One region of the Roseibium sp. Sym1 genome, then DNA from elsewhere that is predicted to be linked to it. Evidence: predicted binding sites of a transcription regulator. Region 1 holds the regulator's gene; each other region holds the start of a gene.

What was found. The regulator LexA, encoded in region 1, represses DNA repair genes until DNA is damaged. The targets are predictions, from matches to a motif close to TGTTCNNNNTGTGTTCNG.
Positions count from the first base shown of each region.
Region 2: recA (recombinase RecA) is a predicted target of LexA. The motif match lies at 3,952-3,969, and genes of this name have one in related genera.
Region 3: uvrA (excinuclease ABC subunit UvrA) is a predicted target of LexA. The motif match lies at 1,535-1,552, and genes of this name have one in related genera.
Region 4: O6760_RS30730 (ImuA family protein) is a predicted target of LexA. The motif match lies at 1,209-1,226, and genes of this name have one in related genera.

Region 1 covers NZ_CP114786.1:4,781,417-4,787,399, forward strand. The annotation lists gene O6760_RS21845 (ComEC/Rec2 family competence protein) at 1-664, shown strand, start outside; gene lexA (transcriptional repressor LexA) at 684-1,394, opposite strand; gene O6760_RS21855 (hypothetical protein) at 1,540-2,415, opposite strand; gene O6760_RS21860 (acyl-CoA synthetase) at 2,412-3,992, opposite strand; gene O6760_RS21865 (alpha/beta hydrolase) at 4,144-4,953, shown strand; gene fumC (class II fumarate hydratase) at 4,990-5,983, shown strand, end outside.
Region 2 covers NZ_CP114786.1:4,118,076-4,124,058, reverse strand. The annotation lists gene alaS (alanine--tRNA ligase) at 1-2,482, opposite strand, end outside; gene recA (recombinase RecA) at 2,765-3,835, opposite strand; gene O6760_RS18675 (hypothetical protein) at 4,063-4,995, opposite strand; one part of gene O6760_RS18670 (IS3 family transposase) at 5,855-5,983, shown strand, end outside.
Region 3 covers NZ_CP114786.1:5,160,967-5,166,949, forward strand. The annotation lists gene O6760_RS24010 (hypothetical protein) at 89-565, shown strand; gene O6760_RS24015 (single-stranded DNA-binding protein) at 621-1,175, opposite strand; gene uvrA (excinuclease ABC subunit UvrA) at 1,765-4,674, shown strand; gene O6760_RS24025 (DUF1127 domain-containing protein) at 4,918-5,067, shown strand; gene O6760_RS24030 (DUF6429 family protein) at 5,288-5,512, shown strand; gene O6760_RS24035 (DUF1127 domain-containing protein) at 5,884-5,983, shown strand, end outside.
Region 4 covers NZ_CP114787.1:15,735-21,717, forward strand. The annotation lists gene O6760_RS30725 (ATP-dependent helicase) at 1-1,093, opposite strand, end outside; gene O6760_RS30730 (ImuA family protein) at 1,277-2,038, shown strand; gene O6760_RS30735 (Y-family DNA polymerase) at 1,953-3,476, shown strand; gene O6760_RS30740 (error-prone DNA polymerase) at 3,473-5,983, shown strand, end outside.

The DNA.
Region 1 (5,983 bases):
GTTCGCGGCGGTGCTGCCGCTCGTCGCCGGATTGTATCTGGCAGGCCAGTCTCGTCCGCCCGATGTGCAGATTTCAGCTTCGGGAAATCGCCTTGCCGCCCGCGACGCGGGCGGGCAACTGCGTTTTGCGGGCAGAACCAACTCGTTTGTGAATGATCTCTGGTTCCAGGTTGAAGGCGTGTCGGGAGATGCGATCAAATCGCGCAAGATGACATCACCCCAAAGGCAATGTGACCGGGAAGGTTGCGTTGTCAGGGCCCACCGGATTGCCTCGGATCACGATGGCCCGGAGCCGGTGGACGGCCCACTGGTCATTGCGGTTCCGCGCAGGCTGGAGGCGCTGGAAGCCGATTGCCGCTATGCCGATATCATCGTAAGCGATCTAATCGCTCCGGGTGCCTGTGGCGCCGGCCTCATCATCGATCAGAAACTGCGGTCGATGCGTGGCGCGGTGTCCATCTGGTTGAAGCACAGGGAAACCGGACCCGACCCGCCTGATGCTGTCCCGGCGAGCGAAGACAGGTCAGGCTCAAGCGAAACGGTTCGCAGGTTCAAGCCGGCTATCGAGCGCATGGTCTTTGCCATACCGGATCCACCGCGCCCATGGCACAGGCCTGGCTCCGTCACGCGTCAAAGCCTGCGCTCTGCGATCCGCGACGAGTAAGGTCAAGCGCCAGCCCCGGTCAGTACTGCCGGAAGAGGGCCACAAGCCGTCCCTGAACGCGAACGCGGCCGGGACCGAAGATGCGCGTCTCATAGGCCGGATTGGCGGCCTCCAGTGCGATGGACGCGCCTTTCTTGCGCAAGCGCTTCAGCGTTGCCTCTTCCTCGTCGACGAGCGCAACCACGATATCACCGCTATCCGCGCTGTCGGTCCGGCGGATCAGCACGGTGTCCCCGTCAAGGATGCCGGCCTCGATCATGGAATCACCGCGCACCTCGAGGGCGTAATGTTCCCCCTTGCCGAGCAGTTCCGGCGGCACCGTGATCGAATGGCTGTGGGTCTGGATGGCTTCGATGGGCACGCCGGCGGCAATGCGACCCATGACGGGAATCTCCGCTCCGGCGGAAACCGGTTCCTCGACGGCCTTGGAGGCTTCGGGTTTTCCGAGCGAGCCTTCGATGACTTCCGGCGAGAAACTTCCGCGTGGACGCGGTGCGCCGAGGCCGGGAGCGATCGAATCGGGCAGGCGGACCACCTCCATGGCGCGGGCCCGGTTGGGCAGCCGGCGGATGAAGCCACGCTCTTCAAGGGCGGTGATCAGCCGGTGAATGCCGGACTTGGACCTGAGATCCAGCGCGTCCTTCATTTCATCGAAAGACGGTGGAACACCGGTTTCTTTGAGTCTTTCGTGAATGAACATGAGCAGTTCGTACTGCTTGCGCGTCAACATATCGGCATCCCCTACCGCGAAATGGGTTGGTACAAATCAAGAACATGGTACCTGTTCCCATTGTGTTCTGCAAGGGTAAATGTTCTCTTACTGTTCTAATCCCGCGGTGGTATCGCAACCGGTAGAACGTCAGAGCGAGAGCGAGCTAAGTCGTATCGCCGCTGTTCCGGATCAGAAGTTCACATGTCACCAGTGTCGGTGCCTTGCCAGGCAGGAGCGCGCCCGCGTGAAGGTTGCCGTCGAGATCGACGCACCGAACCGGAAGTGTCAGGTCCGGTTTACCTCCGGTTCCGGCGCCGGGAAGCAGCAGGATCTCCGATATGAGCCCGGTCATGGGGCGATCATCCTGGAAAGCGGCGCCCGCAAGGCTGCCAAGTCCAAGAACGTCATAGGCCTTTGTATCGAGCTTGCCCGCGAGTTCCGAAACGCTGACATGAAGGTCCGCAAAGGGAGCGAGCGTCGTGATCAGGGCGTTGTCGGGCTTCGCCGAGGCTGTTGCCGGGTCAGGATGGACGCGAAACAGTGTGAATTCGGTTTCCGGATCCGGCGCCGCCCTGAAGACGGCACCCTTGAGGCCGTACCCCTCCAGCTTCGCCGGCGCACCCGCCTTCAGGCTTGCCGGCAACAGGTGACCGAGGCGGTCACGGCCGTTTTCGTGCCAAAAGGCATGGACATGGGCAAACCAGCTGCCCTCCCGCCAGCCGAGGATCGCAACGGCTGCTTGAAGCGTTGCGCCAGCCGAGGAATGGGTGTCGCTGTACCAGGCCGCGTGGCGGTCATCGATCGCCCGGTCCGGCATCACATAGTCGAAGGGACCCAGCACCAGCCCGCTCAGGTCCAGCACGGCGGAACCGAAGCCGTCCGATTTTGCAAGAGCGCCGAGGGCAGGGACAAGGTCAACAGCGCTCTCAAGCCGCGGAGCAAAGGGCTCCGCCCGGCAGCGTATATGAGGCGTGCGATCGCTGGCGGAAGGGCCGGGATGGCGGATGTCGGACAGGTTCTTCGGGGCGGGACGTCTCACAGGAGCCCCTTATCGACGAGGTGCTCACGCACCAGCTTCTTGGTGATCTTGCCATAGGCGCTGGTCGGCATTTTCTCGATGAACAGATAGCGCGCCGGCATCTTGTAGCGGGCGACCTGGCCTGTCAGGAATTCCGACAGGGCTTCGGGAGGCGGCGGGGGAGCGGTCGCGGCGACGCATACCGCGAGGCCGACTTCGCCCCATTGAGGGTCCGGAATGCCAAGAATGGCCACTTCGGAAATGCCCGGATGCGTGAGCAGGACCTCCTCCACCTCCTTCGGATAAACATTGGATCCGCCGGAGATGTACATGTCCGAGGCCCGGCCGGTCAGGTACAGAAACCGTTGTTCGTCCATGTGACCGATGTCGCCGGTCCGGAACCAGCCATTGCGGAACGACTTGGCATTGGCAGCATCGTCTTCCAGATACCCCGCGCAGACGGCAGAGCCGATGACACAGACTTCCCCTGTCTGGTGAGGCGGCAGATGGTTGCCGTCATCGTCCTGGATGGAGACCTCGATGCCGGTGCGTTCCGTGCCGCAGGTTCCCACCCGTGCGTCCGGTCCGTCCTCGAGATGATGATCCTGGGGGCGCAGCACCGTGATGTTCCCGGTCACTTCGCCGAGCCCGTAATACTGCACCAGCACGCTGCCAAGCTTCTGCAGCGCGGTTTTCTGATCCTCCCGGTACATCGGCGCACCGGCATAGATCACATGACGCAGGCTGGAATGGTCGAAGCGGTCGACGGCAGGGTCTTCCACAAGGCGCTTGACGATGGTCGGCACCGTGAAGAGGTTGCTGATCCTGTGGTTCTCGATCAGCTCGAAGGCGGCCGCGGGACTGAAGCCCCCCCTTGGCATCAGGACATGCGCGGACCCGGCCGACAATTGTGCGATCAATTGCAGGCCCGCGCCATGTGACAGCGGGGCGATCACGAGCGAGGCGTCCTGTTCGTTCGTTCCCGGGATGAGGTCGGCCATGTAATTGACGCAGACGAAGCCGATCTGGCCGTGGCTGAGCACCACCGCCTTTGGCCGGCCTGTCGAGCCGGAGGTGAAAAACAGCCAGCAGGGATCGGTATGGTCGACAGGCGCGTTGGCGACGCTGGTCCCATGGTTGCTCGCCACAAGCGTCTCGTAGTCGGCGCCAAAGGCGCTGCGACCGATGCTGATGCATCCTGTGAGACCAGGGCAGGCGGTGTTGACGGCGGCGGCCTGGGCGGCAAACCCCGCATCGCACACGAAGACCTTCGCCCTGGCTTTTTCCGCGGCATAGGCGGTTTCGCCCGGCGCCTGGCGGAAATTGCAGGGAACCCAGACCGCCCCGAGCCGGAAGGCGGCCAGCATGATCTCGATCATCTGATTCGAGTTCTCGGCCTGGACCAGCAGGCTGTCGCCCCTTGAGAGACCGTATTCGGTCTCGAGCGCGCGGGCGAGGGCGGAAACACGTTCATCCAGCTCCGACCAGCTCCAGGTCCGGTCCTGCCAGATGATCGCAGGCCGATCCGGCCAACGGGCGGCGTTCCTGGTGAGGAAATGCGCCAGATTGATCACTCGATTGGAACAACGCGCCACCATCAGCGTTTCATCTCCCGCAGTTCATGGTTCGTGAGACGTTAGGTCGGGCAGCTTTGATTTGGCAAGGTGTGGAGAAAAGCAGGTCATTCCGCTTTCACGACAAATCGTGCAGGATGATGCCTCTGGTTGAAGAAGGTGCCTGAGGCTGTTGATGACTGAAACGCTGATTACCGATTGGGACGATGCCTACGCCAATGCGGCGCATATTCCAGGTGCGTCCGGCTATGTTGAGCGGTGGGAAGACGATTCGGAGGCGTTCCGAAAGTCCTGGATGGAGAAGGACCTCGACATCGTCTATGGCGACGGGGCGCGCCACCGGTTCGATATCTTCCATCCGGAACGGAAATCGAAAGGGCTCGTCATTTTCGTCCATGGCGGGTACTGGATGAAATTCGACAAGAGCAAGTGGTCGCATTTTTCAGCAGGACCGCTTGCAAGGGGCTGGACCACATGTCTGCCGTCCTATGACCTCGCGCCGGATGTCCGTATCGCCGACATAACCCGCCAGATTGCCGCGGCGATCTCCAGGGCTGCCGCTCGTGTCGCCGGCCCGATCCGGCTGACAGGGCATTCTGCCGGCGGGCATCTCGTGACGCGCATGGTCTGCGAGGACAGTCTGCTGCCACCGGAGGTGCTGGCACGGATAGAACGGGTCGTGTCGATCAGCGGCCTGCATGATTTGCGGCCGCTCAGAAACACCAGCATGAATGACGCCTTCAGGATGAGTGAAGACGATGCCATTGCCGAAAGCCCGGCGCTTAAGAAGCCGGTGAGCGACTGCCCGGTCGTCGCCTGGGTTGGCGGCGCGGAACGACCGGAATTCCTCCGGCAGTCCAGGCTGCTGGCAGATGCATGGCCGTCCGCGGCATACGAGGAGGAAGCGGAACGGCACCATTTTGATGTCATCGACGGGCTGAAGTCCCCCGACAGCAGATTGACTTCAACACTATTGGCATCCTAGCCGACAGACATCCTAGCCGACAGACAGGAGCACAGCATGCGCAGCGAAAGTGACAGTCTTGGCGAGATCGAGGTTCCCGAGGACAAGTACTGGGGTGCGCAGACGCAGCGGTCCCTTGAGCATTTCTCAATCGGCAACGATCTGATCCCGATCGAGCTCATCCACGCCTACGGTATCCTGAAAAAGGCCGCCGCGCTGACCAATGTCGATCTGGGGCTGCTCAAGCCGGATCTGGCGGATCTGATCGTCAAGGCAGCAGAAGAAGTGGCGGACGGACAGCTGGATGCGCATTTTCCGCTCCACGTGTGGATGACCGGTAGCGGCACGCAGTCCAACATGAATGTCAACGAGGTGATCTCAAACCGGGCAATCGCTATTGCCGGGGGTGTCCTGGGGAGCAAGGACCCGGTTCATCCGAATGATCACGTCAACATGTCCCAGTCGTCGAACGACTCGTTTCCGACGGCCATGCACATGGCGGCGGCCATCCAGACGACGCATCGGCTGCTTCCCGGCGTGCAGACGCTTCACGACAGTCTGAAGGCGAAGTCCGGGGAATGGGACGACATCATAAAGATCGGCCGGACGCATATGCAGGATGCGACGCCGCTGACATTGGGGCAGGAGTTTTCGGGGTATGCCGAGATGCTGCGCCAGGATATGGACCGGATCGATCACGCCCTGATAGACGTGCTTTCCCTGGCGCTGGGCGGAACGGCCGTCGGCACGGGCATCAACACCCATCCGCAATTCGCCGAGAAGTCCGCGGCGAAGATTGCCGAACTGACTGCTCTTCCCTTCGTCAGTGCCCCGAACAAGTTCGCCGTGCAAGGCAGCCACGATGCATTGGTGATGTTGAGCGGAGCGTTGCGCACCCTGGCTGTCTCGCTGTTCAAGATCGCCAATGACATCCGGCTGATGTCCTGCGGACCGCGCTGCGGGTTCTACGAGTTGAAGATCCCCGCCAACGAACCGGGGTCCTCGATCATGCCCGGAAAGGTCAATCCGACCCAGTGCGAAGCGCTGGCCA
Region 2 (5,983 bases), 660 kb from region 1:
CGGCGGTGACGATGGCGGCCTTGCCGTCCTCCGCCACGCTGATCAGCACCACCACGCCGGAACCGAGCTGCGTCTTGGCCTCGTCGGCCATGCCCTTCAGATCCTTCGGGTTGATTCCCTCGACTGTGCGCGCCATCACCTTGAAGCTGCCGGCTTCCCTGACCGGTGCGCCTTCGCCGGCGCCACCGCCCATGGCGAGCTTCTTCTTAGCGTCGGCAAGTTCCTTTTCCAGCTTGCGGCGTTCCTCCACCAGCTGGGCAACCCGGGCAGGCACGTCGTCCGCACCGGTCTTCAGGATGCCTGCAACCTCGCGCATGCGCTTGTCCTGCGCATCCAGGTAGGTGCGTGCCTCCGCCCCGGTCAGCGCCTCGATCCGGCGCACGCCTGCAGCGACCGCCCCTTCGTTGACCAGGGTCACCAGGCCGATATCGCCGGTGCGCCGGACATGGGTGCCGCCGCAAAGCTCGAGCGAATAGGGTTTGCCTTCCTTGGATCCGTGAAGGGCGGTGCCCATGGAGACCACGCGAACCTCCTCGCCGTATTTCTCGCCGAACAGCGCCATCGCGCCGGCCTCGATGGCATCATCCACCGCCATCAGGCGGGTATCGACCGGCGCGTTCTGCAGCACGATCTCGTTGGCAAAGGTCTCGACCGTCGCCAGTTCCTCGTCGCTGACAGGTTTCGGGTGCGAGAAGTCGAAGCGCAGGCGCTCGGGCGTCACCAGCGAGCCCTTCTGCGCCACGTGGGTGCCGAGCACCTCGCGCAGCGCCTCGTGCACCAGGTGGGTCGCTGAGTGGTTCGCGCGGATCGATGTCCGCCGGCCGTGATCGACCTTCAGTTCCAGCGCGAGGCCCGGCGCAAGCGTGCCCTCTTCCACGGTGACGGAATGCACGAACAGGCCGTCGGCCTTTTTCTGTGTGTTGGTGACAAGCGCCTTCACGCCATTGGCCAGCATCAGCCCGGTGTCGCCGACCTGGCCGCCGCTTTCGCCGTAGAAAGGCGTCTGGTTGAGCACCACGAAGCCGCTCTGGCCCGCGGTCAGCTCGGTCACTTCCTTGTCGTCCGAGGCAAGGCCCGCGACCACGCCTTCCGCCGTTTCGGTTTCGTAGCCGAGGAAATCGGTGGCGCCGTGTTTTTCCTTTAAGGCGAACCAGACGGTCTCGGTGGCCGCACCGCCGGACCCGGACCAGGCGGCACGGGCCTCGGCCTTCTGCCGCTCCATGGCGGCATCGAAACCGTCCGTATCGACGGAAATGTCGCGGGCGCGCAGGGCGTCCTGGGTCAGGTCCAGCGGAAAGCCGTAGGTGTCGTAGAGCTTGAAGGCGGTCTCGCCGTCCAGCTGGCCGCCGGCGGCAAGGTCTTCCGTGGCGCTGTCGAGCAGGCCAAGGCCGCGTTCCAGCGTCTTGCGGAAACGGGTTTCCTCAAGTTTCAGCGTTTCGGTGATCAGGTCTTCGGCGCGGCCAAGCTCCGGATAGGCGCGGCCCATCTCGCGCACCAGCGCCGGCACCAGCTTGTGCATCAGCGGTTCGGCGGCGCCGAGCAGGTGGGCGTGGCGCATGCCGCGGCGCATGATCCGGCGCAGCACGTATCCCCTGCCCTCGTTGGACGGCAGCACGCCGTCGGCGATCAGGAAGCTGGTGGAGCGCAGGTGATCGGCGATCACGCGGTGGCTGCCAAGCGCATCGCCTTCCGCGTCGACGCCCGTGGCGTTTTCGGAGGCGGCGATCAGCGCCTTGAAGAGATCGATGTCGTAGTTGTTGTGCACGCCCTGCATGACGGCGGCGATGCGCTCGATGCCCATGCCCGTGTCGATCGACGGCCGCGGCAGGTCGAGCCGCGCTTCCGGCGTCTGCTCGTATTGCATGAAAACCAGGTTCCAGATCTCGATGAACCGGTCACCGTCCTCTTCCGGCGTTCCCGGAGGTCCGCCCCAGATGTGCTCGCCGTGATCGTAGAAGATCTCCGAACACGGCCCGCAGGGGCCGGTGTCGCCCATCGACCAGAAATTGTCCGAGGTCGGGATGCGGATGATCCTGTCCTCGCTGAGCCCGGCGATCTTCTTCCACAGATCGAAGGCCTGGTCGTCCTCGGCATAGACCGTCACCAGCAGCTTGTCCTTCGGCAGGCCGAACTCGCCGGTGACGAGGTTCCAGGCAAGCTCGATCGCCCGGTCCTTGAAATAGTCGCCGAAGGAAAAGTTGCCGAGCATCTCGAAGAACGTGTGGTGGCGGGCGGTGTAGCCGACATTGTCGAGGTCGTTGTGCTTGCCGCCTGCGCGCACGCATTTCTGCGAAGTCACCGCGCGCGAATAATCGCGCTTTTCCAGCCCGGTGAAGACGTTCTTGAACTGGTTCATGCCCGCATTCGCGAACATCAGCGTCGGATCGTTGCGTGGCACCAGCGGTCCGGATTCGACCACTTCGTGTCCGTTCTTATTGAAATAGTCCAGGAAGGCGGAGCGGATTTCATTTACGCCGGTCATTCGGGTCTCGCATCGGTCCGTAGCCCGTCTCGGCGGGCCGGTTGAAAGTCTTTAAAAGGCCGCGCACGACATCGTCGGTCCCGGCCGGAACAGCCTTTTAACTTTGACCTCCAACCCTGTCCAGCGGTTGCACGCTGTCACCCGTGCCGAATTCCGCGGAATTGCCGGTCGGGGCGGGCCAACGTGTCCCCATACGCAGAAGCCTTCTCCCGCGAACGGAAGAAGGCTTCAGGGAAGGCCGGACAAGTGTCCGGAGCCGCAAGGGTCTGGAATGACCCGGTCTTATTCGTCCGCGTCCTGGGAATCGCCCTCCGGATCGATGATTGCCTCCGCGATCAGGCCGGCGTTCTGGCGGATCGCCAGTTCGATCTCGTCGGCGATTTCCGGATTGTCTTTCAGGAACTGCTTGGAATTCTCGCGCCCCTGGCCGAGGCGCTGGCTGTTATAGGAGAACCAGGCGCCGGATTTCTCGACAATGTTGCCCTTGACCCCGAGGTCGATCAGCTCGCCGGTCTTGGACACCCCTTCGCCGTAGATGATGTCGAACTCGACCTGACGGAACGGCGGTGCAAGCTTGTTCTTGACCACCTTGACGCGGGTCTGGTTGCCGACGACCTCGTCCCGGTCCTTGATCGCACCGATGCGGCGGATGTCGAGGCGGACGGAGGCATAGAACTTGAGGGCGTTGCCGCCGGTCGTGGTTTCCGGCGAGCCGAACATCACACCGATCTTCATGCGGATCTGGTTGATGAAGATCACCATGCATTTCGACTTGGAAATCGACGCGGTCAGCTTGCGCAGTGCCTGGCTCATCAGGCGGGCCTGCATGCCCGGCAGGCTGTCGCCCATCTCGCCTTCCAGCTCGGCCTTCGGCGTCAGGGCGGCAACGGAATCGATCACCAGCACGTCGATGGCGCCGGACCGCACCAGCGTGTCGGCGATTTCCAGAGCCTGTTCCCCGGCGTCGGGCTGGGAGATCAGGAGGTCGTCGATATTGACCCCGAGCTTGCGGGCGTAAATCGGGTCGAGCGCGTGTTCGGCATCGACAAAGGCACAGATACCGCCCTCTTTCTGGGCCTCGGCAACCGTGTGCAGCGCAAGCGTCGTCTTGCCAGACGATTCCGGCCCGTAGATCTCGACGATGCGGCCGCGCGGCAACCCGCCGATGCCCAGGGCGATATCCAGACCGAGCGATCCGGTCGAGACGGATTGAACCTCGACGGCCTGGCCCTGGCCCATCTTCATGATGGAGCCCTTGCCGAAGGCGCGTTCGATTTGGCTGAGCGCTGCATCAAGCGCTTTTGTCTTGTCCATCTGGCTGCTTTCTACGAGACGAAGGGTACTTTGCGACATGCTCACGCTCCTTATTCCACGATGGACGCGCTGTTTCAATGCAGGCTTTTGTACACTTTTTGTTCTCATTTTTCAAGTCGCCAAAACCGATTGGTATTCAAATGGAAATGCGCGTTTGTTTCCAATATGTTCTCATGAACGCGCCTTAAAACTGACCTAGCGTCAACACGAAACGGAACATGTCGTGATTCTGTGGCGCGCAACTTCGTTTGGCGAATCGTGCGACTTCAGTTGGCACCCACGTTCTTCATCAAATTATGCTTGTTCATTCTCGCCTCGTACTCAAGCGACTTCATCGCGTCTCCCACCAAGTGGGCTGGATTTGCAAACGCCTTTCTCATGCTGGAGATATGGGTGTCCCTCAATTTTGCTTCGGTTAACTCTTGGTCTTTTGTCACCGCAACCAAGACCTCGCCCATAGAAAATTGGTGAGCTTCTGCTTGCGCCGCTGAAAAAGCTGAAAACGCCTTTTTTCTTGTCTCTTCGGTCGATGTAACGACCACAGCGCATGCCTCATAGTTCTCAGGAATATTCGGATCTCCACTGCTGTCCCAACCACGATCTCGTGCGACTTCAATGGAAAACAGTTCCGATCCCATCGCAGAATCAACTGCACTTGGCGAGCAGTCATGGCCAAGTAGGAGTGTTTCGTCCTTTAGATAAAGGTTGAGTAAGTATGTTGCTGCTAGTGCAGAAAACATATTTCGCAGGCAGCCCGATGAGAGATATTTTTGACGATCGTGTTTTAGGTTTTGATAAGCGTTGTTCCAGGCGAACGTCTGCCCAGATTTGCCTGTGCGGGGCGTATCCTTAAGAAAGGGGTACAATACTTTTTGTGACTGAAAGCAACTGTAGTGGCTGATGTACACGACCTTTTTGTCCAGGTGCCAATTGCTTCGAAGCGCCTTTAATAGATCGTCGAAGCGCAAATGATCCACGTCACTCTTTTCAACCTCTTGCGACACCACCCCAGAAGTTTTCGAGACGTACAATTCTTTGACAATCGCCTCTAATTCCACACCGCATCGAATTACGATATCGGCTATCGTGGATGAATAAACTTCGAGTTGATCGTCGCAGACATGGATGTCCTCAGTGAGCCTTACTGCGCGGCTTTCGAGTTGCTTATACACCGGCCAAAATACATTTAATTCAATCATGACGGCGCCTTCCGACCAATTCCTGTATGGTCCATCTCATCTGGGTTGCAGGGTGATTTGCCCGGCCGGACGGCCACATACCTTGCATCTCAAACACCGAATTATCCGCGCCTCTAAACGGGGTTTAAACAGCCCCTCAAGCCGCCTTGTAAAGGCTCTCAATTTCAGCCGAACGCATCAAGTTATTGATGAGTGCAATACTTCTGGATCGTTTTCCCAAACATGGTGTTTCTCAAGATATGCAAATTCGCTTCTAATGGCCTTGTAGACACCATCCAAATCTCGAGCATGCACCGGAGCCCTGAGTGTGTCGGTGATCTCTAACAAAGATTGCAACACCCCAGGACCACCCATGGTGGATAGATATATCGAACAACCACCCTCAATCCAGGCACCCAAAAACGAAGCTAAGTCCTCGCGCTCCAAATCCCGAGCTTCCCTAAATGCTTTGATGTGAACAGTGATTTTTGTTCCTGCTTCGATGTCAAGGAGGAAACCGCACTGATTTGGCCGCCATATGTCTGGCAAATGCTCCCAAACCTTCCATCCACATTCATAGCCGCGGCAAGGCGCTGGTCTTGCATCATAGACCGTGCATCCACTATCTCGGTCACAATGAGGACAAATCACTCCCGTGGGTTTGACCAACTCCGGCGTCCGAATGCGCGTTATCTCGCAGCAAACCGTGCAATCACCGCACTCTCTCCCCGGAACTGTTCTGGCCATCAGTTTGTTTTCCGCTAGGAATATTGATCGGCTTACATTCGAGATTATCTGCGTTGGGGTTGTCAACTTAAGTGGTCCCGGAAAACTGGACAGTCGGCTAAGGTGTATCCCAAACCTTTGAAGGGATACGAGAATGGCGAAGCGCCGGAAATTTACGGACCAGTTTAAGGCGAAGGTGGCGCTGGAAGCGCTGCGTGGCGACAAGACGATCCAGGAGATCGCGGCGAAGCACCAGGTGCATCCGAACCAGGTCAGCACGTGG
Region 3 (5,983 bases), 380 kb from region 1:
CGCAACGCTGTGACGCGCATCACTCAGCAAGGTCAAAAGGCTTCCTAAACCGGTCTCTCGAAATGGTGAAACACCACCGGAGACCTTAATGCCGTTCCAATTCAATGTCGGAGACCATGTATCTCCGGTCCTGAAATACAAGAATTTCGACATCTCCCAATATACCCAGCTGAAATGGGCGCGCGGCAAGCTTTTCCGCATGGTCGGGAACAACCCGTCCTGCAACGCCTACTTCCGGACGCTGCCCATGGGGCGCAGCCTCACAAGCCTCATCAAAGACAGCGGCATCTGGGTGAATTACGGCCCGACCATTTCGCCGCTTCACGGCGAAATCCATATGCCGAGTGGCGAAATCGCGGTTGGTGACAGGGCCTTCAACATGGGCCGCTGGATGGTTTTGGCAACCATCATTCACGAACTGGCGCACTACAACGGCGCACCCATATCGGGCGGCGACACCAGTGCCGAGGAAGCCGTCTATCACTGCGGGCTCGGAACGTCCGAAGAGTATTTGCAAGGGATCGACGATCCACGCACGCCCTACGATCCGACGATCGGCGGGTGAAATGCACTCCGTGCGGTGGCGATTCCAGCCACCGCACCAATCAGGTAAAGTCCGATCAGAACGGAATTTCGTCGTCCATCGGCCCGCTGCCGCCACCGCCGGAAGGTCCGCCGAAGCCGCCGCTGCTTGATCCGCCGCCATAGCCTCCACCGCTGCTGCCTCCGCTGAATCCGCCACCGGATCCACCGCCGAAGCCGCCACCGCCCTGGCCTTCGTTGCCGTAGTCGGGCAGACCGCCACCGCCGCCGGCGCCCTCACCGCGGCCGTCCAGCATGGTCAGGTTGGAGTTGAACCCCTGCAAGACCACTTCGGTGGAGTACCGGTCCTGGCCGCTCTGGTCCTGCCATTTGCGGGTCTGCAACTGTCCCTCGAGATAGACCTTGGACCCTTTGCGCAGATAGCTTTCGGCAACCTTGCAGAGGCCTTCGTTGAAGATCACCACACGGTGCCATTCGGTTTTTTCCCGGCGCTCGCCGGTGTTGCGGTCGCGCCAGGATTCTGACGTTGCAATACGCAGGTTGGCGATGGGACGCCCGTCCTGCGTGCGGCGGATTTCCGGATCGGCACCCAGATTGCCGACCAAAATGACTTTGTTGACGCTGCCCGCCATTCTGCACTCCTGTTGTTCACGCGCGATGCTGCCATTGTTGAGACATCGGCCTTGCTTGGCCGTTCCATCGCGCTTCAAGCCATGCTGCTAGAAACCAGAACCCTAGCGGCCAGCCAACAGCTGCGCCTGCATTTTTCTGGCCCGGCACCCATTTTCCACAAGGCAGCGGGCCTGCTGCGGCCTATTGCCATGCATATTTTCCGCTCAAGCTGCACGACCTCCACCCGTGATTGCATCCGGTTACATTTTGCGCCGCTTTTGTTCCGACCGCCTGCACCGGCCTTGTCAGGAACGGGAGCCGGTCATTGCGGCGCGTTCCGGCGTCTCCGGCACTTTCCTACTGACGTATCGCAGCTTACCGTACTTGTTTTGTTCTTATCATTTCTGTAAAACCGATTCAATCAGCCAGAGCAGCCAGTGCCGTATTTTGAAGGCTACCGGAAAACGCCTTACTGGAAGCGGCGCGCTAAACTGCTATATCGGGGCAAACGGACAGATACGTGACGGGAAACTGCGCGCACGGCGTCGCGCGACCGGCAGCACGCGCATGAGGTCAGGAAGAACTGCAATGAACACATCCAAGGGCGCAATGCCGGATGAATCCTGGAAGGACGACCCCACCAAGATGCTCAGCATCCGCGGTGCGCGGGAACACAATCTGAAGGGCGTCGATCTCGACCTGCCCCGGAACAAGCTGATCGTGATGACGGGTCTTTCCGGGTCAGGCAAGTCCTCGCTTGCCTTCGACACGATCTATGCCGAGGGCCAGCGTCGCTACGTCGAGAGCCTGTCCGCTTATGCCCGCCAGTTCCTGGAGATGATGCAAAAGCCGGATGTCGACCAGATTGACGGTCTGTCTCCGGCGATCTCCATCGAGCAGAAGACAACCTCGCGCAACCCGCGTTCGACCGTCGGTACGGTGACCGAGATCTATGACTACATGCGGCTGCTGTTCGCGCGTGTCGGTATCCCCTATTCCCCGGCGACCGACCTGCCGATCGAAAGCCAGACCGTCAGCCAGATGGTCGACCGTGTTCTCGGCCTTGAGGATGGCGCCAGGCTCTATCTGCTCGCCCCGATGGTGCGCGGCCGCAAGGGAGAATATCGCAAGGAACTCGCCGAGCTCATGAAAAAGGGCTTCCAGCGCGTCAAGATCGACGGAACGTTCTACGAAATCGCGGACGCCCCTGCCCTCGACAAGAAATTCAAACACGACATCGATGTGGTCGTGGACCGTCTGGTCGTGCGCGACGATATCGCCGGCAGACTGGCGGATTCCCTGGAGACAGCACTCAAGCTGGCCGATGGCATCGCGATCGCGGAATTTGCCGACAAGACGGACGAGAACGGGGATCCGGAACGCCTGATCTTCTCGGAGAAATTTGCCTGTCCGGTGTCGGGTTTCACCATTGCGGAAATCGAACCCAGGCTGTTTTCCTTCAACAATCCGTTCGGCGCCTGCCCGACCTGCGACGGGCTCGGCACCACGCTTGCGTTCGAGGAGGACCTTGTCGTCCCGGATCATTCCCTGTCGCTGCGCGAAGGCGCCGTGTTGCCCTGGGCCAAGACAGGATCAACCTCGCCCTATTACGCCCAGACGCTCGAAGCCCTGTGCAGCCATTTCGACATTTCCATGGCAACGCCCTGGAAGGATCTTCCGTCGGAGGTTCAGGATGCGATCCTGCACGGTACCGGCAAGGCCAAGATCGAGTTCGTCTATGACGACGGCGTTCGCTCCTACCGGACGGAAAAGACCTTTGAAGGTGTCATCGGCAATATCGAGCGCCGCTGGCGTGAAACCGAATCCACCTGGGTGCGCGAGGAACTGGCGCGGTTCCAGTCCGACCATGCCTGTCCGGCCTGTAACGGCTTCCGCCTGAAACCCGAAGCCCTTGCCGTCAAGATCGCCAAGCATCACATCGGCCAGGTGACGGAATTCTCCATTCGCCAGGCCAGCGACTGGTTCGAGGCCCTTCCGGCCCAGCTGAACGACAAGCAGAGCGAGATCGCCGGACGGATCCTGAAGGAAATTCGCGAACGGCTCAAATTCCTCAACGATGTCGGTCTGGAATATCTGACGCTGTCTCGCGCCTCCGGAACGCTGTCGGGCGGTGAAAGCCAGCGCATCCGGCTGGCCTCCCAGATCGGGTCCGGCCTGACAGGCGTACTTTACGTTCTGGACGAGCCGTCTATCGGCCTACACCAGCGCGACAATGCCAGGCTGCTCGAAACGCTCAAGCACCTGCGCGATCTCGGCAACACGGTCATTGTGGTCGAACATGACGAGGATGCCGTCCTGACCGCCGACTACGTGGTGGATGTCGGTCCGGGCGCGGGTGTGCACGGCGGCGAAGTCATCGCCAAAGGCACGCCGTCGGAGATCATGGCCACGCCCGCATCGCTGACCGGGCAATACCTGTCGGGTGCCATGATGATTTCGCGCGCGGACGGCCGCCGCAAGATCAACAAGAAACGCCGGATTTCGGTCAAGGGCGCACGCGGCAACAACCTGAAGGACATTGACGTCGACGTGCCGCTGAGCACGTTCACCTGCGTGACAGGGGTGTCCGGTGGCGGCAAGTCCACCTTCCTGATCGACACGCTCTACAAGGCGGCGGCGCGCAGACTCAACGGTGCGCGCGACAATCCGGCACCGCACGACCGGATCGAGGGACTGGAAGTTCTCGACAAGGTGATTGACATCGACCAGTCGCCGATCGGGCGCACGCCGCGCTCCAACCCGGCCACCTATACCGGCGCCTTCACGCCGATCCGTGAATGGTTCGCAGGCATGCCGGAGGCCAAGGCGCGTGGGTATCAGCCGGGCCGGTTCTCGTTCAACGTCAAGGGCGGACGCTGCGAAGCCTGTCAGGGCGACGGTGTCATCAAGATCGAGATGCACTTCCTGCCCGACGTCTATGTCACCTGCGACGTCTGCAAGGGCAAGCGCTACAATCGTGAAACCCTGGAAGTCGAATTCAAGGGCAAGTCGATTGCCGATGTTCTCGACATGACGGTGGAAGAAGCCGCTGACTTCTTCTCCGCGGTACCGGCGGTGCGCGACAAGATGGAAACGCTGGCGCGCGTCGGGCTCGGCTATATCAAGGTCGGGCAGCAGGCCACGACCTTGTCCGGTGGCGAGGCGCAGCGGGTCAAGCTCGCCAAGGAACTGTCCAAGCGCTCGACGGGACGCACGCTCTATATCCTGGATGAACCAACCACCGGTCTGCATTTCCATGACGTGGCCAAGTTGCTCGACGTGCTGCATGAACTCGTCGACCAGGGCAACACGGTGCTGGTGATCGAGCACAATCTTGAAGTCATCAAGACGGCGGACTGGATTGTCGATCTCGGCCCGGAAGGCGGCGACGGCGGCGGAACAGTCGTCGCGGCCGGGCGTCCGGAGGATGTTGCCGAGGTGGCGGAAAGCTACACCGGCCAATTTCTGCAGGAACTTCTGCAGCGGCGTCCTCAGCGCACACCGGACGCGGCGGAATAGCACAAAGCAGCAGGCGCTTTCCCCAACGGCAGCATTCTATGTGCAGTGCACACTGAATGCTGCTGTTTGTTTTTACGGGTGTTTTTCGAATCACCTCGACCAGTCTGGATTTTCTTTGCTGCATTGCACCACGTGCATGACAGGCATGCAGAGATGGCACTTCTTTTAATTCGAGCGGTGAAATATATAGGTATCAACAACGGCGCGGAACGCTGAGGCGTTTCGGTTAATAAGGAAAACAAAATGTTTGACACAGTGCGCCAACGCTACAGCAACTGGGTAAGCTACCGCCGCGCGGTCGACGAACTGTCCCGCCTGTCCTCGCGTGAGCTTGCCGACCTCGGCATCAGCCGGAGCGATATCAAGTTTATCGCTCGCCGTCAGATCGGCTAACACATTTAGAGATCGCGTCCCTAGGCATCCTCCTCCCAGCCGACGGGCGTGTGACACGCAGGGCATCCTCCTCCCAGCCCTGTCACGTCGAAACGACGCCCGCCAGTACCTCCTCCCACTGGCGGGCGTTCGTTTGTCTGGCGCTTGATTTTCATTTGAACAGCACTTTCAGTCATGTCTCTAATCTACAGATGTATTCATCTGCTGATGGAGACCTTCAATGTCCATTGATTCCAACAAGATCGACGACGCCGTTCTGGCTCTTCTGACCCTGACGCTGCATGACGGACAAAGAGCCTGGAAAGGCCATGACTGGGACGTGCTGGGACGTTTGCATGAAAAAGGCTATATCAGCGACCCGGTTGGCAAGACCAAATCCGTGTGGTTGACGGAGGATGGGCTCAAGCGGTCCAAAGAACTTTTCGAACAGCTCTTTTCCACATAGGCCCCTGGAGCAACAACTTTGCCCGGCCTTGTCGCCGGGCTGAGGACACCCGGTGCAGCCTCGCCAACTCAAACCCGCCCGGTCTTTCGAAAGACCGGCCCTGGCCAGCTGTTCGAAAACGGGCTTTCTGGAGAACATTTTATCTCGCACATGCGAGATGAATATTTCGCCTGTTATGCGTTTGATGCGGGCAATTGTGGCATTTCAAGCCCTTTAACCGGTTATTAATCTGCAAAAAATGCATACCTGCTTCGCGATTTGCCCTCTACCTCGCACTGCACAAAGTCCCTATCTTCCAATCATCAACGATGAACGGGCCAGACGCCGATCCGCGGTGCCATGGCCAAGAGATAAAGCGAAAGGCCTAAACCATGATCGATAACGTTGTTCGCAAATTCAACAACTGGAAACGCTTCCGTCAGACCTATGACGAGCTGTCCAACCTGTCCAACCGCGAACTGAACGACCTGG
Region 4 (5,983 bases), on a different replicon from region 1:
CCTCGCGGTTGTCGAGCACCTCGTCGGCGACGAAGCGCGCCTGATCGCCCTCGTCGCGGACTGTCGCCAGGCGCGGCTTTTCATTGGAGGCGCGCTCCGTCCAGAGGTCTTTCGTGTAGCGCTCCTGGGCAAGACCGATCACGCCGTGGGCGGCCGCGAGGATCGGTTGCGTTGACCGGTAATTGCGGTCGAGCGTGATCACGTCGGCCTTCGGTGAGAATTCATTCGGGAAGTCGAGGATGTTGCGCACCGTGGCGGCGCGGAACGAATAGATCGCCTGTGCGTCGTCGCCGACGACCGTCAGGCCGCGCCCGCCGAGCTTGAGCGCCATCAGGATCGACGACTGCAGGCGGTTGGTATCCTGATATTCGTCGACCAGGACATGATCCCAGCATCCGCCGATCTCATCGGCAAGCACCGGATCGCCCATGGTCTGCGCCCAGTAGAGCAGCAGGTCATCATAATCGAGGACGTTCTGGATTTGCTTGGCCTCGACATAGGCCGCGAACAGGTCCTTCAGCTCTTTCTCCCACGCGGCACACCAGGGGAAGTTCGCCCTGAGGATTTCATCCAGCGGCGCCTCGGCATTGACGGTGCGCGAATAGATCGAAAGACAGGTGCCCTTGGCGGGAAACCGGTTCTCGGTTTTCGAGAAGCCCAAATCGTGCCGGGCGAGGTTCATCAGGTCGGCGGAGTCCTCGCGGTCGTGGATCGTGAACTGCGGATCGAGGCCGAGCTCGATGGCGTATTCCCGGAGCAGCCGCGCCCCGATCCCGTGGAACGTGCCCGACCAGGCAAGCCCGTCCGCCATGATCCCCGCCTTGTCGCCAAGTGCTTTCGTGCAGATCCGCTCGACCCGTTTTCCCATTTCGGCGGCCGCGCGGCGGGAGAAGGTCATCAAAAGAATGCGCCGCGGATCGGCTCCGGAAATCACGAGTTGGGCGACCCGATGGGCGAGTGTATTGGTTTTCCCGGAGCCTGCGCCGGCAATAATTAGCAACGGCCCGCCGATGCCGCCATCGGGCAGATCGATGCCGTGCAGGACCGCGGCCCGCTGATTGTCGTTCAATTTTTCCAGATGCGCTGCGCTCATCCCGTCCCGCCTCAAACCCTTGGGAATCAACGATGCGCGTCCCACGCATCGGCGTTTTCTGCCGGTCGAGGTGGCCTGAGCCCATCAAAGAGTCCGATTGACTCAAAACCGGAAAGAGAACAAATAATGAACATACCGGAGATTTTCGCCGTTGCAAAGCCTTAAAGGAGACCTTTCCGCGTCATGCCGAGCCATTCGGTCAGTCCCGCTATTTCCGAGCTTCGAGAGCGCATCGCGCATCTTGAAGGTCCGGGGGGACGTGCGCGCCCGGTTCTGCCCTTCGGGCTGACAGACATCGACCGAAGGCTTCCGGGAGGAGGGCTGGGGCTTGGGTGTCTGCATGAGGTGGCGGGCGGCGGCAATGGCGCCGTGGATGGGGCGGCCGCCGCGCTGTTTACGGCCGGGATCGCGGCGCGCACCAAGGGCAAGGTGCTCTGGGTGGTCACGCGGCCCGATCTTTTCGCGCCGGCGATCGCGCAGGTCGGGCTCGTGCCCGACCGGGTAATCCATGTCGAGGCCGGCGACGAAAAGGCGCTGCTCGCCTGTTTCGAGGAAGGGCTTCGCCATGGCGGGCTCGGCGCCGTCGTCGCCGAAACTGCGCGCCTGCCCATGACCGCCTCGCGGCGCCTGCAACTGGCTGCCGAGGGCTCCAACACGATCGGCCTGGCGCTGCGCCGGTGGCGCCGGCAGACCGAGGCCGGCGATTTCGGGCAACCGACCGCCAGCATCAGCCGCTGGCGGGTCTCCGTCCTGCCGTCGCAGCCCTTGCCGGTGCCCGGTCTTGGCCGCGCCCGCTGGCTGGTCGAACTCATCCGATGCCGCGCCGGAGAAAGTGCAGATTTTGAAGTGGAGGCGTGTGATGACACGGGTCGTCTCGCTCTTCCTTCCGAGGTGGCCCACAGATCGCCTCAGAAGGAAATCGGGCGACGCATCGCCTCCGGCTGATGCGCCGCTCGTCATGGCCGGGCGGGCCGGCCGCCGCCGTCTGATCACCGCGCTTGATGCCAATGCCGAACGGCTTGGCGTGCGCATCGGCATGGCCGTCACCAAGGCGCAGGCTCTGGTGCCGGGACTGATCATTGCCGATTCTGATCCCGCCGCCGAGACCGAGGGCCTGACCAAGCTGGCGCTCTGGGCGCTGAAGCGGATTTCGCCTGTCGTCATGGCCGACCCGCCGGACGGGCTGATGATCGATACGACCGGCGCCGATCATCTGCATGGCGGAGAGGCGACCATGCTTGCCGATATGATCAAGCGTTTTGCCGCTTCCGGCGTCGAAGCCCGCGCCGCGGTCGCCGATACCTGGGGCGCGGCCCATGCCGCGGCCCGGTTTGTCGCCCGGCCGGCCATCATCATTCCGCCCGGCGAGGGTGAAGCCATGCTTCGGACCCTGCCGCTGCAGGCGCTCCGGCTCGATCCCGGAACGGTGTCCGGCCTGATCACCCTCGGTTTCGAGACGGTGGGCGAGCTCCTCAAGCGGCCGCGCGCGCCTCTGGCCCTGCGGTTCGGCCCGGAGATCGGCCGAAGGCTGGACCAGGCGCTCGGCCGGATCGCCGAGCCGGTCGATCCCGTCCGGTCGCCGGAGCTGATCGAAGCGCGAAAGGTCTTCGGGGAGCCGATCGGCGCCGCCGAAACTATTGCCCGCTATATCGCCAAACTGGTCGATGCCCTTTGCGCTAAACTCGAGAAAGCCGGGCTTGGGGCCCGGCGGCTCGATCTCCTCTTTCACCGGGTCGACAACACGATGCAATTCATCCGCACCGGCATGGCCCAGCCGGTGCGCGATCCAAAACGCCTGACCCGGCTCTTCCGCGACAAGCTGGAAACCGTCGATCCGGGGTTCGGGATCGAGATCATGGTGCTGGTCGCCATCGAGACCGAGCCGGTTCGTGAAAAGCAGACGATCTCCTCCCTGGTCGAGGAACCCGAGGCGGACGTTTCCGACCTCGTCGATGTGCTCGCCAACCGGGTCGGCGATCGGATGCTTTGCCGGTTTACACCAGTGCAAAGCGATGTGCCGGAACGGTCCGTGGCGCGCATTCCGCCGCTGGCGCCGGAAACCGGGCTGACCTGGGAGGGCGACTGGCCGCGGCCGCCGCGCCTCCTGCCTCGGCCCGAGCCGGTCGAGACCATGGCGCTGCTTCCCGACCATCCGCCCGTCTGGTTCACATGGCGCGGCGTGCGCCGCCGGGTCCGCCGCGCCGACGGTCCGGAACGCATCCGTGGCGAATGGTGGAAACGCGATGCCGAACTGACGACGGTCCGGGATTATTTCCGGGTCGAGGACGAGGCGGGCGAACGCTACTGGCTCTTCCGCTCCGGAGACGGCGAGCATGAGGACAGCGGTTCGCAACGCTGGTTCCTGCACGGGATCTTCGGATGACCGGGCCGCGCTACGTCGAGCTGCAGGTCACGACGCATTTCTCGTTTCTGCGCGGCGCCAGCAGTTGCGACGAGCTCTTCGCGCGCGCCGCCGAACTTGGCATCGCGGCGCTTGGCGTCGTCGACCGCAACTCGCTGGCCGGTGTCGTCCGGGCGCTCGAAGCCTCCCGGCAGACAGGCGTCCGGCTGGTCGTCGGCTGCCGCCTCGACCTTGCCGATGCTCTGCCGGTCCTGGTCTATCCGACCGACCGGCCGGCCTATGCCCGGCTTTGCCGCCTGCTGTCGCTCGGCAAAGGCCGCGCGGGGAAGGGCAAGTGCTACCTCGAATGGGCTGACCTCGTGGTTTACGGGGAGGGGCTGATCGCGGTTCTCGTGCCGGATCGCGCCGATGATGACTGCGCGCTGCATCTGAGACGGCTGCGGGAGGCCTTCGGCGACCGCGCCTATGTGGCGCTGACATTGCGCCGGCGTCCCAACGATCAGCTCCGCCTCTGGCAGCTCTCGAACCTGGCCGCCGCGGCACGGGTTCCGACTGTCGTCACCAATGACGTGCTCTTCCACGAGGTGGGTCGGCAGCTCATGCAGGATGTGGTGACGGCGATCCGGCACAATGTCACCATCGACGAACTCGGCCATCGCCGGGAGCGTTTCGCAGACCGCTATTTGAAACCGCCGGAAGAGATGCACCGGCTGTTCGAGCGGTATCCGGAGGCGCTTGCTCGGACCGCAGAGATTGCGGATCGCTGCAGGTTCTCGCTCGAGGAGCTGGCCTATCAATATCCGGAGGAGAAGCTCTATCCCGACCTGACCCCGCAACAGGCGCTCGAAAAGCTCACCTGGGAGGGCGCGGCTGAGCGCTATCCCGAGGGCCTGCCCGACAAGGTGCGGTCCAATCTCAATCACGAGCTGGCGCTGATCGAGAAGCTGGACTACGCGCCGTATTTCCTGACCGTGAACGCGATCGTGCGCTTCGCCCGCTCCAAGGATATTCTCTGCCAGGGCAGGGGATCGGCCGCCAATTCGGCCGTCTGCTATGTCCTCGGTGTCACCTCCGTCGACCCCGACCGCAACGACCTGCTCTTCGAACGTTTCGTGTCGGAGGAGCGGCGCGAGCCGCCTGATATCGATGTCGATTTCGAGCATGAGCGCCGCGAGGAGGTTATCCAGTGGGTCTACCAGACCTATGGGCGCGAACGGGCTGCGCTCTGTTCCACCGTTATCCGCTACCGCTCCAAGGGTGCGCTGCGCGATGTCGGCAAGGCGCTCGGCCTGACTGAGGATTTGACCAAGACGCTCTCGTCGCAAGTCTGGGGCTGGTCGGAGGGCGTTGAGCAGAAGCACGCCGAGGAGCTGAACCTCAACATGGGCGACCGGCGGCTGCGCCTTGCTATGGAACTCGCCCACCAACTCGTCGGCACTCCGCGCCATCTCTCCCAGCATCCCGGTGGCTTCGTACTGACCCACGACCGGCTCGACGAGCTGGTGCCGATCGAACCGGCGGCCATGGAGGACCGGCAGGTCATCGAATGGGACAAGGACGACATCGATGTTCTGAAATTCATGAAGGTCGACGTGCTGGCGCTCGGCATGCTCTCCTGCATGCGCCGCGCCTTCGACCTACTCGCCGCGCACAAGGATATCCGGCTCGATCTCGCGACGATCCCGGCCGAGGATCCGCGCACCTATGCGATGATCCGCAAGGCCGACACGCTCGGCACCTTCCAGATCGAAAGCCGGGCCCAGATGGCGATGCTGCCGCGCATCAAGCCGCGCACCTTCTACGATCTCGTCATCGAGGTCGCCATCGTCCGGCCCGGACCGATCCAGGGCGATATGGTCCATCCCTATCTGCGCCGCCGCGAGGGTAAGGAAGAGGTGACCTTTCCGAAGCCGGAGCTCGAGGCGGTGCTCGGGAAGACGCTTGGTGTGCCCCTGTTTCAGGAACAAGCCATGCGCGTCGCGATCGAATGCGCGGGCTTTAGCGCCGGCGAGGCCGATCAGCTCCGCCGCGCCATGGCGACCTTCAAGCACACCGGCGGTGTCTCGAAGTTCGGCACCAAACTGATCGAGGGTATGGTCGGTAACGGCTATGACCGCGAGTTCGCGGAACGCACCTTCAAGCAGCTCGAGGGCTTCGGTTCTTATGGTTTCCCTGAAAGCCACGCGGCTTCCTTCGCACTGATCGCCTATGCCTCCTCCTGGATGAAATGCTGGCACCCGGATGCCTTTTGCTGCGCGCTTCTGAATGCCCAGCCGATGGGCTTTTATGCACCGGCCCAGATCGTCCGCGATGCGCGCGATCATGGTGTCGAGGTCCGTCCGGTCTCCATCAATGCGAGCCGCTGGGACTGCACGCTCGAACCCAACGATGATGACCACAGCCGTTTCGCTGTCCGTCTGGGACTGCGTTTGGTGAAGGGTCTGGGCAATGCGGAAGCGGCGCGTTTGGTCTCTTGCCGCGAGGATCACGAGTTCGTCTCGGTCGACGATCTCTGGCGCCGCGCAGGC